One region of the Priestia sp. TRM10 genome, then DNA from elsewhere that is predicted to be linked to it. Evidence: riboswitches for the same ligand, from Rfam matches in the RefSeq annotation. Region 1 holds a riboswitch; the other holds the start of a gene.
What was found. A riboswitch is a leader RNA that binds a small molecule or an ion and turns the genes downstream of it on or off. The one in region 1 is predicted to bind cyclic di-AMP.
Positions count from the first base shown of each region.

Region 2: it holds a riboswitch for cyclic di-AMP, as region 1 does, so the genes downstream of both, ACK3CR_RS12515 (APC family permease) here and ACK3CR_RS01165 (potassium channel family protein) in region 1, are expected to answer to the same signal.

Region 1 is NZ_JBJZOT010000002.1:220,101-228,222, forward strand. It holds gene ACK3CR_RS01130 (sigma factor regulator N-terminal domain-containing protein) at 1-240, opposite strand, end outside; gene ACK3CR_RS01135 (RNA polymerase sigma factor) at 225-731, opposite strand; gene ACK3CR_RS01140 (hypothetical protein) at 1,140-1,688, shown strand; partial or broken gene ACK3CR_RS01145 (TetR-like C-terminal domain-containing protein) at 1,830-2,150, opposite strand; partial or broken gene ACK3CR_RS01150 (TetR/AcrR family transcriptional regulator) at 2,201-2,432, opposite strand; gene ACK3CR_RS01155 (YhgE/Pip domain-containing protein) at 2,602-3,810, shown strand; gene ACK3CR_RS01160 (FAD-dependent monooxygenase) at 4,048-5,565, shown strand; cyclic di-AMP (ydaO/yuaA leader) riboswitch at 5,872-6,024, shown strand; gene ACK3CR_RS01165 (potassium channel family protein) at 6,156-6,812, shown strand; gene ACK3CR_RS01170 (TrkH family potassium uptake protein) at 6,967-8,122, shown strand, end outside.
Region 2 is NZ_JBJZOT010000013.1:236,080-244,201, reverse strand. It holds gene ACK3CR_RS12545 (FixH family protein) at 1-248, opposite strand, end outside; gene ACK3CR_RS12540 (PepSY-associated TM helix domain-containing protein) at 281-1,666, opposite strand; gene ACK3CR_RS12535 (MFS transporter) at 1,864-3,051, opposite strand; gene ACK3CR_RS12530 (GGDEF domain-containing protein) at 3,306-3,866, opposite strand; gene ACK3CR_RS12525 (histidine kinase N-terminal 7TM domain-containing protein) at 3,915-4,880, opposite strand; gene ACK3CR_RS12520 (YdhK family protein) at 4,969-5,526, opposite strand; cyclic di-AMP (ydaO/yuaA leader) riboswitch at 5,781-5,923, shown strand; gene ACK3CR_RS12515 (APC family permease) at 6,041-7,870, shown strand.

The DNA of each region.
Region 1 (8,122 bases):
ACCGCCAAACATAGAAGAATTGCTCGTAACCTGAGAATCAACTTGAATATTAGGTTCGGCAATTTCATTATGTAAAAAGAGCTGTTCATGAAGTCTTGTAGAACTTTTTGCAGCAAAGTAATTTCCTATTTTATAAAGTACGGGTAAAGTAATGAGTACCACAATAATTGAGATGACAATAATCTTTAGTAATTGTCGTCGCTTCGCTTTTCTTAAAGCATCTTTTAACGAATGTTCCATCTATGTCTTCCTCCTATTTTTGAGTGAATCGACTTACGTGCACGGAATAATTTTTGCTTCACACTACTTACTTTAAGATTCAAAATAACTGCAATTTCCTCGTATGAAAAATCATAGTAATACTTTAAAAAGAAAACTTCCCTATATTCTGTTTTGATGTCTTTTAATAGGTAGACAATCTCCTCTTTATTTAAAAGGGCCTCCAGTTCACCATCTGTATATTGGAGCTTTGAATAAATTTTCTCTGTTAAGTGGATGTTTTGGTGCTCCTTCTTTCTCTTTAAATCAATGTACTCGTTAAGTGTTACTCTAAAGAACCATGGGCGAATATTGTTTTCTGTTAGGTCATCTAATAGCGTGTACACTTTGTAAAAAGTATTTTGAATAATATCCTCCGCGTCTTCTTTTGTCGACCCTTTTGCCAGTAAGAATTTTAATACTTCCTCTCCTAAATGGATAAGATAGGAGGCTAATTCGTCTTCTTGTTTCATCCTTTTTCCTCCCTATACTTATACAACGAATAAACAACAACAAATGTATACACTTTTGATGAAAAATGGATCTTTCTAAAATTTATAATGAAAAAACTCAATTTTCATAGTAGTAATTAAAATACAACACAAAAAAACCGGACGTAAAAGTAGTATGTATAAACGAAAAAAAAGCGCAGACTCGTTATTACCGAACATGTCTACGCTTTTTTACTTTCTCCAACATGCTTTATGTTAACTGAAATTGAAACCAAAATAATACAGAAACGTATAAAAAAGTTGTAAGGGGAAGAATAGGAGGAGCCATTTATGTACAGCATAGAGCCTGATTTTGGGCTGAGATTCATATCGTTATTAGCTATTATTTTATAAGGGAGAAAAAATTCAAGTCAAAGAGGGAGAATAGTTTTGAAGATTCTAAGTAAATTTAACGGTAACGAGTTTAGCGTTTCATCTGAATTTAACAGCAACTATCTTATACCTATCATCAAGAATTTATTATTTAAAGCAAAGAAGGATTGGGATGACTATGATGAAGTTTATCATTGTTGTCATTTAATTGAAGAAGTTAAAACGAGGAAAGATATGAACATGGATTTTCATATTATGAAGAGAGATAGGGAACATTTAGGTATTGCTCTTGCAAACACAGGTTTACTTGACTTTAATATATTTTTCAAAGAGCCTATTCAAGTAAAGGAAGATATTTATGATATCTTAATACTTAACTATTTTCATATATGTCAGGAAGGACGAGGAAATGGGGAAAGGTGGCTTAGAGATGTGATTATTCCATATTATAAAACTAAAGGATATCGAGCTATCTATATGAAATCAAGCCATCCACGGGCATTTTCCATGTATGCTCGTCTAGGATCTGAAATTGGAGGGTATATAAGCTACAGTGATAATAAGTTATTTAAAAGAGAAGGAAAAGTGTTCAAAATAATACTGTAGTTTTTATATTTTCAGTCAGTATAACTTACATTATAAATAGTAAAAGCCTTTAAAATGTATGTATTTTAAAGGCTTTTTTGTGTTTAAATATCTACACGTTTTAATAAAAGGAGATTCAGAGATAAATGATGCCTATCAATACTATTTTTTAAGGCCAGCTGCAAATAGAGGGCCATTATAGGTCATCGTTGACAGGATACGTGCCATTTCTTGAGGAGATTCTTTTCTACCGTGTTGGAGCCATTGCTGAACGACCCCTAAATGTGCTGAAACAATATAGGAAGTTAAATACTCTCCTGGAACGAGTAAAGATTCCTGTTTAATGAAGGAATTTTGTACACCGTCTTCAAAAAGTGTCTTTCTCATAAATTCTTTTATTTTTATTTGAAAAGATAAATCTCCTTTTGGCCCCAATACAGCTTTCATAAAGGCTGCATTTTGACTGAGATATTCAAATATGGAAATTGCAAAAGAAAAGGCCATTTCGCTATCCACTACCCCTTTTGCAAAGATGGTCTTTGCAATAGTAGACATCTGATACATGATTTCCCGCTGACATTTATCCATGAGATCATATTTATCCTGATAATGTAAATAAAACGTTCCTCGATTAATTTCGGCTTTTACCGTGATATCTTTTACGGTTATAGCTTCAAACCCCTTTTCTTCTATCAGTTCGGTTAAGGCATTTCGAATAGAGGTCTTCGTACGTATTATTCTTAAATCTGTATTGAGCTCCTTCAATGGATTTCCTCCTAAATTTTATTCGACAGATATAGGCTATGTGTTCAATATGCATCATATCTATGGTTTCTGTTTATTGAATATCTCTATATCTATACTTATAATCCAAAGTGTAAGTAAATCAACACAATGTTCATTATAATTTAAACTAGGAAGAAGGTATATTCATTTGTTGAAAAACAAGCTCCTTTTTATATCGCCTTTAGTAGTAATTTTAGTTATTGCTTTATTTGGATTAACTCTAATCCCTTCTGTTCAACAGAAGCCAAAAAATCTACCGATTGCTTTAGTCAATGAGGACATCGGTGCTGTAATTCCCCAACAGGGAAAAGTAAATATGGGAAATACCATCACGAACATGCTGAAAAAGAATACAACTTCTACAGATGGTGAAGTCTCCCTCGTTAAGTGGATTAATGTTGAGAGTAAGGAAGACGTATTGAAAGGATTAAATAACCAGGAATACTATGGTGCTCTTATTATTCCTGAAAATTTCAGTCAAAAACAATCATCCTTAATGACTTCAAAACCAGAAAAACCTGAAATCAGTCTCCTTATTAACCAAGGAATGAACCCGGCTGCAGCTAATTTAACAAGTCAAATGTTAAATACAATAGGGGATAATCTAGAGAATGGAATACAAACACAAGTCCTCCAAGGATTAGCCAAGCAAAATGTTTCTTTGAAAGTCAATCAACTAACTTTGTTGACAGATCCTCTACAAGTTAATGTGGAAAATGTAAATGGGGTGGGAACAGCAAGTATGAATGGGAGTGCTCCTGTGGCCTTGTTTCAGCCTTTATGGATGTCAAGCATTGCTGGAGCGGTCGTGCTTTTCTTTGTTGCTAATAAGCTTACTTTTGTGAATAGAAAGCAAAAGCTATATGCTATGCTTACTCAAGTTCTTGCTGGAACTGTGTTAAGTCTAGTAGCGGGTTTTGGTTTAGCGTGGATTGCAGATTTATTAGGCATTCAGATTTCAAACTTTATGGATATCTCTTTATTCTTAACCATTACTTATTTTGCATTTTTCTTGCTTATTACAGCTGTTCTATCTTGGCTTGGAATGAAAGGAATTCCCATCTTTGTTCTCATTCTTTTCTTTGGAGCTCCATTACTTTCAATGGCACCAGAGATGATGTCTACTTTCTACCGAGATTATATTTATTCGTGGTTACCTATGCGATTTATGGTAGAGGGACTGCGGAAGTTATTTTTCTTCCATCAGGGCTTTAGCTTTAGTGGTACAACGTCTATCTTATTATGGATTGCTTTAGGAAGTTTCTTTCTCCTCGTATTATCTGTTTTGAAAGTACAAGGTTCAGCTTCAGACAAGGGCTACTATGAAGAGAAAAAAGCAAGGGCTACTAAAGGATAAAGGGAAGGAGAAAAAGCTATTTTACCAAGTATCGAAGTAAGAATCTTGTAATACAAAAAGGAAATAGGGATGGTCGTTCGTAATATTTATAGAAAGATTCATGTATGTGATGGGTTGTTTGTCATCTATCCCTATTCTTCTTATAGATGAAGTTCCAATAATACTTAAGCAGGACCTATAAACTTCTTATATCCTAGGCGGGACTTGTTATTTAAATATTTTAAGGAGGAGAAAGTGATGCAACCTCAAGTGTTAATTGTTGGAGCTGGTCCAACAGGATTAGCGTTAGCCCTTGGGCTTGAGAAGCAAGGAATTCCCTTTAGAATTATTGATAAAAATAAAGGACCTGGAGAAGCATCTAGAGCGATGACCGTTCATGCTAGAATATTAGAATTTTATCATCAATTTGGTTTTGTAGATGAAATAGTTCACTCAGGAATCCCTGTCCAACAAGTAGAAATTTATAAAGATAACAAACAAAGAGCGAAGATGAACTTGGGTTGCATTGGAAAAGGACTGAGTCCTTTTCCATACGTATTGAGCCTGCCACAAGATGAACATGAACGGATTCTAATAAATCAATTGAAAGCAAAAGGGATTTGTATAGAGTGGGATACAAAGCTAATCTCATTTCATCAGGAGGAAGACCGAGTTCATGTCATCACGACCAAGCAAGGGATCGAGAAAAAGCATCATTATGCTTATTTATGCGGGTGTGATGGAGCTCACAGTTCAGTTCGAAAGGGACTTGGCTTCGATTTTGCAGGTGGAACATACGAGCAAGTTTTTTACGTGGCGGATGTTCTAAGCGAAACACATATTGAGGGTTTACAGATGAAACTCTTCAAAGATGGCTTTGGTCTAATTTTTCCTATTCGGACAACAAATTCTCTACGCTTGATTAGTCTTGTTCCTCAAGCATTATTAGATAAAAAGTCAGAGATTAAATTTACTGAAATCGTTCCTTATATAGAAGCAAACTTAGGAGTGCATACGAATAAGGTGAACTGGTTCTCCACCTATAAAGTCCACCATCGAGTAAGTGAACACTTTCGAAAAGGACGTGTGTTTATTGCAGGAGATGCTGGACACGTTCATAGCCCAGCAGGAGGACAGGGAATGAATACCGGGATTGGGGATGCTATAAACCTTTCATGGAAGCTGGCTGCCGTCCTTAAAGAGAAAGCAAAAGAAGAACTTCTAGATTCTTATGAAGAGGAGAGAATGGATTTTGCTAAGAATTTAGTTGCCACAACAGATAGAATGTTTTCCGGAATTGTTGGAAAGGGTTTTTCTACGAAAATGATTCGTGAAGTATTGATTCCTTATATAGTTCCAAAAATGACAGGTATCTCTTCTATTAGAAAAGCACTATTTAAAGCCGTATCGCAAATCCGTATTCATTATCGTAATAGTATGCTCAGTACAGGAATGGCTGGTGCTATTCATGGGGGAGATCGTTTACCATGGGTACACGGGCAAGGCGGAGACAATTTTAAACCACTGCAAACCTTTGATTGGCAGTTCCATGTGTATGGAGAGGTAAAGGTTGACCTTCGTGAACTTGCTAAAACTGCTACTATTCCCCTTCATGAATTTCCATGGACAGCATCCATGAGGGAAGCTGGAATGAGTCCAGGATCAATGTTCCTCATTAGACCTGATGGCTATGTAGCATTGGCTGATTCTGAACAGGATATTGAAAAGATTAAAGCTTACCTTAATAAAATCGAAGGTAGTTCCGGATTAATTTAATAGTCCCTATTCAAATAAGATTCTTTTCCTCGAACATTTTATTAATAATTCTAACATATGTTTCTTTTAAAGACTTTTCTAAATTATGCTGCTTTAATTCTATTACTTTATTAGAGGGCTTTGCTCGCTGTCTTCATTTGTACGTTTTCTACCATTGAGAGAGACGATTACCAAAAGAAAGCAGGGATTATCTGCCCTTCCACTAAAAAAGGTTCTGATGTAAGGATAAAATAGTAGAAATAGACGATAATTTAGTCTTTACAACATAAAAAAACAGGAGTAATATATCTTTCATAAATTCATAAATCATCTTGATCGCTGAATCCGTATGGAACGGGGGAACCAAGTTTGTAACAGTCTTTTCTGTTACTTGGGGTGAATCCTTTATGTAAGTAAAGGTAGGGTTACTTCTTGACCCGAATCCGACAGCTAACTTCGTAAGCGTTAGGGAGAGGGTGTGAAACTTGTGATCAAAGAATAATACGACCACGGGGAAATCCTCTGTGGTCTTTTTGTCGTTAAATATATATTTCGGTGTTTTTTATACTAAACAACAAACACTAATGAAAACGGGGTAAGGAAGGATTATAATGAAGAAATTATTTGCTGTATTTGGTTTAGGGCGTTTTGGTTCAACTCTTGTTAAAGAGTTCTATGATCTGGGTATTGAAGTATTAGCTGTAGATACAGACGAGGCAAGAGTGAGTGAACATGTGAATTATGCCACACACGCCGTGTGTGTAAACTCAATTGATGAAACGGTTTTACGTAACCTGGGCGTTGGCAATGTCGATCATGCTTTCGTTTCTTTCGGGAATGATATGCAAACCAGTATATTAACTTCATTACTCTTAAAAGAAATAGGAGTACGTAAAGTGTGGGCAAAAGCGCAAAATGAATATCACTCAAAAGTACTTGAAAAAATTGGGGTAGATCGAGTAATCCATCCCGAACGAGATGTAGCCAAAAGAATTGCTCATCATATTACTTCCGATAAAATGATTGATTTTATTGAGTTATCCAAAGAATACAGCATTGCAGAGATTGTGGCAACAAACAAGCTGGATCACCATAGTTTGGAAGAACTTAACGTGCGAGCAGAATACGGATGTAACATCGTGGGAATTCAACGTCATGGAAGATTTGTGGTTGCTCCTGCTGCAGGGGAAATCATTTATAAAAATGATGTTTTAATTGTGATGGGACATAATCAAGACATCACACGCTTTGAAAAAGAAGGTGTGTAAGAGGAATGTAACATCCATTGAAATTCTTCCTAGTTCCTTGTATGGATGCTTGTGCTTTCCATTAGGGTAGGAGCAATATTGTTAAAGTTCTCCTTTGCCATGATGTAATCTTTCAGTTAAACCTTTACTCAAAACACGTTGAAAGGAATTTAATATGTTACTTTATAAGTCACGTAAAAGACATAAAATAAAGAAATTGGAACCTGCATCTATTTTATTTTCGGGATTTTTAGGCTTGATATTGCTAGGAACAGGATTATTAATGATACCTGCTGCTACAAGTGATCGACATCACTTGAGCTTTATCGATGCTCTTTTTGAAGCCACTTCTGCCGTATGTGTAACAGGATTAGCTGTTGTTGATACAGGAACTACCTTTACTCTATTCGGACAAATCATTCTACTTGTACTCATTCAAGTAGGTGGTTGGGGCTTCATGACCATTGGTATCCTTATGTTTATCATATTAGGTAAGAAAATCGGATTACAACAAAGGTTAATCCTTAAAGAATCTTTAAATGCATTTTCTTTGCAAGGCATTATTGCATTAGTTCGGCGTGTTGTGTTCATTACCTTAGCTGTAGAAGCTATTGGAGCCCTTATTCTAGCTATTCGTTGGGCACAAGAGATGAGTTGGGGAAAGGCTATTTATTATGGAATATTCCATTCTATATCTGCATTTAACAACGCAGGATTTGGCTTAGAACCTGATAATCTCAGTAAATGGGTGGGAGATCCAACCGTCAATATCGTTATTACGTCACTTTTCATAATAGGTGGAACAGGTTTTTTTGTCATCGCAGATATTTTAGAGAAACGAAATATAAGGAAATTTTCTCTTCATACTAAAATTGTATTAGCTTCGACCATTATCCTAAATATTGTGAGTACACTTGTTATTTTTGCTTTGGAATATCATAACGCTGACACGTTAGGTAAATTAAGCATGGGAGATAAATGGTGGGCAGCTTATTTTCAAGGAGTTGTTCCTCGTACAGCGGGTTTTAATACGTTAGATATAGGAGAGCTAACGTTAAGTTCAAAAGTCTATATGATGAGCCTTATGTTTGTGGGAGCAGCTCCTGGTTCAACAGGTGGTGGAATTAAGATTACGACCTTTGTCTTAATATTGTTGGCTTTGTGGTCAGTGTTAACAAACAAAGAGGATATTAACATTTTTCAACGCCGAATACCAAAATCCCTTATTTATAGAGCTTTTTCTATTGCTACTTCTGCAATGATTTTTGTCTTTGTCATTTTCTTTTTACTAACCATCACAGAAAAAGGAGTAGATATGTCCACACTCTTAT
Region 2 (8,122 bases), on a different contig from region 1:
TCTTCATTTCCCTTTTTCCATATTTCAACATTCATTCTCTCTAGCTCTTCTACTTTCTTATCTTCCTTTGTTACTTCTACTTTCAAGCCTACTTCCTCATTCGGATTCATAGTTTTAGGAATCATAATAACTGCTTTCAGCTTTTCTGACTGTCGGTACAATTTAGCCGCATCAGAATCAACACTACAAGCTGAGAGCAAAAGTATAATAACAAAGCTCGAAAAGAGATAAAAAAATTTTTTCATCATTTACACCTCTGAACCCCCTATCTTTTGTCTCCCTAAGCGTTTAGAAATCTTTTTAATTGTGGTACTCTCTTGACAATGAAGAAATCAAATAGAAGTACAACAATAATTGAAATGCCCACAAGCGGAAACAAAATTCCCATTATAATAATGATAAAAGATAAAATTTTCATTTGTTTTGGATTTTCAGCTGCTTTTGGAGCCCCGAGCTTACTTTTTGGCTTACGTTTCAACCAAAGATAAAAGCCGCTTAATACAACGCCTGCAATTCCTAAACAAACAAGAAGTCCTATAAGCTGATTCATAAGACCAAACTGTGTTCCTTTATGAATTGTGATACCAAAAGCAATCATTTTGCCTAACGGTTTATAGCTATCATATCGATAATCAGCAAGTACTGCTCCTGTGTATTGATCAATATGCATTGTCACTTCATCCTGTGCTTTAGGTGGAAATAGTGAAAGCGTATATACTCCATCATCTGTTTGCGGAAATATGACGTTGTATCCTTTTGTAACATTTTGCTCATCAGCTATTTTTACTACATCATCAATTGAAAGTGGCAAAAGGTCTTTTGATGTTGAAAGAGGAACCTTCATTGTCTCAGCTGCCCAAGGCACATCTGCAATTTCTTTTGTTTGTACATCAGACTTCGGTGCGTCACCAACCCAAACAGAAGGTGGATATCCAAGTCCTGCATTTGTTGTAATCTGCTGAAACGTATTCCCCCACAAACCAGACCATGGAAGACCTGTAAAAATAAGAAACAGTAAGCCTGCTGAAATCCAAAAGGCAGGTACTGCATGCAAATCTCTCGTAAGAACTTTCTTCCCCTTCGAAAAACGCGGCAGTACAACGCCCCAAAACTTTGTTTTTCTACGTGGCCACCATAAGTAAATACCTGTTACAACGAGAACAAGTCCCCAGCATGCAGCAAGTTCAACAATACGATCTCCTATCGTACCTACCATAAGCTCTCCATGGAATTTTTCGATATTATCCATAAGGCGGTCTTTATCATTTAATTGTCCAATAATTTCTCCATTGTGTGGATTCACAAAAATAGTATACGTTCCATCTCCTATATGAACGCCTACTTCTGATGAACGAGTAGGTGAATCACTTGGGCGATATTTATATACATGAGCATCTACATATTTCGATGTTACAACTTCAATTTGTTTTGAAGGCAAGACGCTCCCCTCTTCATTTTTTACTTCATATAAATCTTGATACAAAAAGTTCTCAATCTGAGGTTTGAATAAATAAATTCCTCCTGTTATTGCTAATATAAGCAGAAAAGGAGTAAAAATTAACCCCGCATAAAAGTGCCATCTCCAAATTGTCTTATAAAAGGAGGAAGATGAAGTTTTTGCTGTGGGACGTTCATCCCGGTTTGAAGTTTTATCATCTGATGTCATTTTGTGTTCACCTTCTTAATTTTAAAATAGATGTTATTGTATAAAAGAACTAAATTTTTCGAACAATGTTTCCTTATTAAGATTAGGTGACAGCTAACTATTAAACAAGAGGGGGAATGAAGAAAGATGTGAAAAAACATTGAACAAAAAAGCCAGGGTATTTTGGCCTATAAAAAAACAGCTAAACCGTTAATGGTTTAGCTGTTTTGAGGAGCAAAAAGAGATTTGTCTTCAACTTTGTGGGTCACAAAGGTTAAAACCAAGCCAAATAAAATCATTCCTGAGGCAATTAACGTAATAAGGGTAAAACTCGCTCCAACATTTAAAAAGACTGTGCTTAGAGTTGCACCAATTGAATTAGCTAAATTAAAAATAGAAGCGGCAATCGTCCCTGAAAGTGATGGAGCTTCCTTTCCAGCTAAAATAATCTTAGCATTTAAAATTGGTGTTGTACCAAAGGTTCCAGCCCCAAATAAAAAGCACATGACAAAAGCTACAAATTTAAATGGAATAAGGAAAGTAAACAAAGCAAGAACGGCTGCTAATCCAATGAGAACCATCATTAGTCTTTCTGTTAAAAGATGCGGAGGGATTTTGCCAGATGCAAAAGTTCCAATAACAGCACCAACTCCAAAAACAAAAAGACCAATTGTAATATTCGTTACGTTAAAACCCGCAATTTGCGTAAGCATTGGTTCTGTAAATGTATAGGCTGTAAAAACACCTGAAAAACCGAAAACAATAATAGCAAGCACAAGTAATACATTTCGATTTTTAAATATTTTCAGCTCTGAACGCAAATTAGGAGCAACACCAACCTTTTGATTTGGAACAACAAGGATAAGACCAATAAGTGAAATAAAGCCTAATAATGCTACAAACCAAAACACATAGCGCCAGTCAAAAATCCCGCCAAGATAAGAACCAAATGGAACACCCAACATAATAGCAATTGTTAGGCCACCTTGTACAGCAGCAATTGCACGCGTTCCTTTCTCAGGTGTTGAAAGCGTAAATGCAATGCTCATACATAAACCAAAGAAAGGAGCATGCATTACAGCAGATAACAAACGAGATAAGACAAGCACCTGAAAGTTTGGTGCCGTAGCTGCGATAATATTACTTATAATAAACAAGCCCATTAAACCAAGAAGAAGAGGCTTTGATGGTAATCTGATTGTTGCAATTCGCAAGAGAGGACCGAATATTGCAACGCTTATTGCATAAACACTTAAAAGAAGTCCAGTTGTGGAAACATTCACATGTAAATCCTCAGCAAATTGAGTTAAAAGACCTGTTACAACATATTCAGTCATTCCAATAGCGAATGTTGAAATCATAAATACAGTTAAAATAATATTTCGAGAAGCAGAGAATCTGCTCATATTCTTCTCTCTCCTTTCATTCTATATTTTCATACAAATGACTAGGATATAGGATTTTTTCGTAAAAGTCTATAGAAATGCGGTCATTATAAAAAAATCTTTACAAACCTTCTCCACATTTTTACGTACCCTTATGAATTGTAGAAAAAACAGTTTATCGAGGAGAGGAAGAGGATTTCTAACTATACTACATAAAGAAGCTAGAAATTTAACGTCACATATACAATAAAAAAAGACGCTGTTTTTGCGCCTTTTTACGTTAATTTCTCATATAAACTAGAATGCATTACAAAATGATCACGATTTCTTCCATTTCTTTTTGCCTTAAACAAAGCCTCATCTGCTTCTCGAATTACATCTTTCAACGTTGAAGATGAGGAATGGTACGTGTCATCAAAGCAGGAAATGCCAAAGCTTGATGTAACATTGATTTTTGCTCCTTGGACAATAACAGTTTTTTGCTCTATTTTTTGACGAACTTGCTCTCCCCATTCATACGCTTCAACAAGGGAAACATCAGGAATATAAATAATAAATTCTTCCCCTCCATATCTTCCTATAAAACCCCTATTTATTAAAGTATCTTTTGCAATTTTAGAAATACTCGTTAATACCGCATCACCTGCTTCATGACCAAATGTGTCATTTACACTCTTAAAACGGTCCACATCAAACATAATAATACAGGCTTGTCCACCATGTTGCTGAAACTTTAGAAACTGTGCTTTTGCTTTCTGCATAAAAAACGTACGATTTAAAACTCCTGTTAATCCATCAATGCTTGCAAGATGTTGAAGTTTCTCTTGAAGAATCACTCGTTCTGTGATGTTACTGAACGTTACAATAAACCCAACTTGAAATCCTTACTGATTTTGAATAGGAGAAAATCGAACGTGAAAATATTCTTCTTTATTTTCTTGTATCACTTTATAGTCACAGTCTTTTCTTTCTTCCATAATGCAAAAAAGGTCCACGTTATCTCTCACAATTTGCAGGACACTCGTTCCAATAGAGCATTTGCTAAGAGCGGGTATAATAGACGTCATCTTTTGATTGTAATCGACAATATGAGTCTGTTGATTTAACACAATAACGCCTTCTTGCAAACTCTTAAAAACCCGATCTCTTGCAATGGGCGCAACATTAAACATTTGAAACATAAAAAGAGCTATACCGTGAAAAAGAAACGAAATACTCATTGAGATCGGTCCAAGGTCGATCCCATAGGAGCTAATTCCATTCAAGTAACCATAATTTGCTATCATGGGAACAAGCAATCCAAAAAACATAAGAAGAAGCTGTATTTTGAAACGAAATTGTGCTTTTTTTATTTCTATCAGCAGCACAATTGCTCCTGTTACAATACACGCAAACATAAAAAATGAATGAAGATAAAAAAAGGGACCGTGTTCTAGGTTTGCAACTGGAAATGGTGCATCCGCTCTTAAAGAAACAGTCGTATAGTAAAGATGGTGGAGATCATTCGTGCTGTGCATAAAGATTGTCACAAGTGGAATAGCGAATAAAATATAACGAAGCCACACGCTAATCTTCTTGCCTATGTATTCAAAACACATGAGTAAAATAAAGGGAGGAATAAAAGGCAATGCTAAATATTCCATCCCTACCCAAAACTTTATTTGCACCAATGAAGTGCTTTTAAGTTCGAAAACGTAAGAAAAAGTGAAAAAGGTGGACAAAAGTGTCACAAGTGTATAGGAAGTAGCCCCAGGTGCATCTTTTATCTTAAAATAAGAATAACAACAAAGAAAAAAGCTTAATAAACCTGCATCTGCTACAACAGTAATATACACCCATAATTCTTCCACGACCCGTTTCCTCTCAATAGTTAAAAAGAACTATTTTTTTCATTATATAGCAAATCTCTACTTATTGACTAGTTTTTAATTTATTCTCTTATTTTATTTCTTCTAGCTCATCTTCTGTTACCCATTTGTGATTTTTCACTTCTTTTCCTGATGTTTTTGAGGTATAGCTTACCGTATAAACTGTCGTTTCCTTAGCGGACACAATCGTTGCCTCTGCTCCCTTCATCCCTTTCATATGGTTTGCTTCAAGCATAACTTTATCTCCTTTTTCCATCGTTTTGTTTCCTGTATTTTTTATCTCTTCTTGAATCACCCATTTATGATTTTTGACCGTCTTCCCTCCTGTTGTTGGCTTATATGAGACAACATAAGCTATTGTGTTATAGGCCCCTTCAATTGTTGCTTGTGCTCCTTTCATTCCTTCCATATGACCTGATGTAATAATAGCTTCACTTCCAACTTTAAAATGAGGATGTTTTTCTTTTTGTAAATCTTCAGGGACTTTCTCGGTTCCGCTGTGCTCTTCTTTATGCTGATGTTCATTCTGCATTGTTGTCTCTTCTGTAGCCTTTGAGTCACTTTTTTCACTGCATCCGCCAAGACTTATACTAGCTGCTAATCCTATCAAACCAAGCTTTTTATACATCGTTACCACTCCTCTCTTTATTCTCTTTCACAATATACCCCATATAGGTATAAAACAAGTTATAATATGCCCATCTTCTTTTAAAATCATGGGTTTGTTAAAAATTTTTAACTTATCATTTTAAAAAATAAGCGAAGACATTTAAAGAGGCGAATGACCTTTTTCTTTTGAAAAAAAGCTAAAAATCTTTCTCTTTACAAATTGAATTTTTAGCAGTATATTACCTATGAAAACATCATATTGAAATTCCATTTCACCTTATATCGCTTAATCTGTAAGGAGTGGGGGACCCAATTTTTGTGCTTTGTCACTAGGGGTGAATCCTTTTAAAAAGGTAGGGCTACTCTAAAGGCCCGAATCCGACAGCTAACCTCATCAGCGTTTATAGAGAAGGTTTGCTTTATGCTGCTTAATATGAGCGCTAAGGAAAACCTTAGGGCTCTTTTTTGTGCTCTTTTTTAAGCCTAGTAAACACTTCCTTCATGAAATGGCAAAATCTTAGGAGGAAAAAATGATGAACTATTCAGCTCTTAAAAAGTGGTTAATTGGAAAGCCTTTAAAATCAAACGAGCTTGGAGAACAAAAGTTAAGCAAACTAAAAGCGCTTGCTATTCTCTCGTCTGATGCGCTATCTTCTGTTGCATACGGCCCTGAACAGATTTTAATTGTTCTTGCAACAGTTGGGGTTGTCGCATACTGGTATTCTATTCCAATTGCTATTGGAGTCCTTATTTTACTAATGGCGCTTATTCTTTCTTACCGTCAAATTATTTATTCTTATCCCGAAGGTGGCGGAGCTTACGTTGTATCGAAAAAAAACTTAGGAGAAAATCCTGGACTTATTGCAGGTGGCTCACTTTTAGTTGATTATATTTTAACCGTTTCAGTAAGTATTGCAGCTGGAACAGACGCCCTTACATCGGCTTTTCCTGCCATTCACGATTATAAAGTAATTATCGCTTGTATACTCGTTATTGTTATTACTCTTTTAAATTTACGAGGTGTGACAGAATCGGCGTCTGTCCTTGCTTATCCTGTGTACCTCTTTGTAATTGCTCTTTTAATCTTAATTGCAGTTGGTCTTTGGAACGTTGCAACAGGGCAAACTCCCCCTGTTACACATACAGCAATGGGTACAGCTGTTCCTGGAATTAGCTTATTTCTTCTATTACGAGCTTTTTCATCAGGATGCTCAGCTCTTACAGGAGTTGAAGCTATCTCAAATGCGGTAACAAATTTTAAAAATCCTGCTGCTCAAAACGCAGTCAGAACGCTTAGCGCAATGGGAATCATTTTGGCAATCCTTTTTTCAGGAATTATTTTTTTAGGCTATTGGTACGGCATTTCTCCAAAAGGAAATGAAACAGTTGTCTCCCAAATTGCAGCTGAAGTTTTGGGAAGAAACGGATTATACTATTTCGTTCAAGGAACGACAGCCTTGATTCTAATTCTTGCAGCAAATACAGGATTTTCAGCCTTTCCTCTTCTAGCTGTTAATCTTGCAACAGACAAATATATTCCGCGAATGTTCACTATTCGTGGAGACCGATTAGGATATTCAAATGGAATTGTGACTCTTGGTGCTGCTTCTATTTTGCTTATTGTTATTTTCAATGGCCAAACGGAAAAACTTATTCCGCTCTATGCTGTTGGTGTATTTATCCCTTTTACACTTTCACAAACAGGGATGATTGCAAAGTGGCTGAAAGAAAAGCCTAAAGGATGGCAAGGAAAAATGATCATTAACCTAGTCGGCGCTCTTATTACATTTATTGTACTCATTATTTTCTTTACAACAAAGTTCACTCAAGTGTGGGCAGTACTCATTTTCTTACCAGTTATGGTTCTGGCTTTTCATCGTATTAAACGTCATTATGAAGCAGTTGGTGAGCAGCTTCGCATTTCAGATGACGATCAAACCACATTTGCTTTATCAGGAAATGTAGTGATCATTCCTGTCGCAGGAATGACAAAAGCTGTAGAACGTTCATTAAGTTATGCAAACCTTATCGGAGATACCATTATTGCTGTTCACGTTGCTTTTGATCGTGAAAGTGAAAAAGTACTTGAAGAAAAATGGAAAAGAGTACATCCAGACATTCGACTTGTTACGTTTTATTCTCAATATAGAAGCCTTGTCCGTCCGCTTCTGCGGTTCATCGACATTGTGCAAGAAAAATCAAAAGATAGCAATATGGCAGTAACAGTCCTCATTCCACAGTTTATTACAAGCAAAAGCTGGCACAATATGCTTCACAATCAGTCCAGTTTATTGTTGAAAGCACATTTGCTTTATCGAAAAAACGTTATTGTAACAACTCTTCCATTCAAGTTTAAGAAATAACTAAAAAAGGAAAGCGTATTTTTCATCATAAATACGCTTTCCTTTTTGCTTACTTCTGATATTATGACTTTACCCGCATAAATTTCCAGTAATTGAAAAAGATAAAAAGAAGCTTATTTTATAAAAGGAGGGTATTTATGAAGTTTCTCTACCCCGTTTTTATCCTTCTCTTTTCTTTACTAAATAGAAGAAATCTTTTTTCGTATGAAGTTACTATTTTTCCTTTTTTCCCGTTTAAGCAGGTTAATCCCG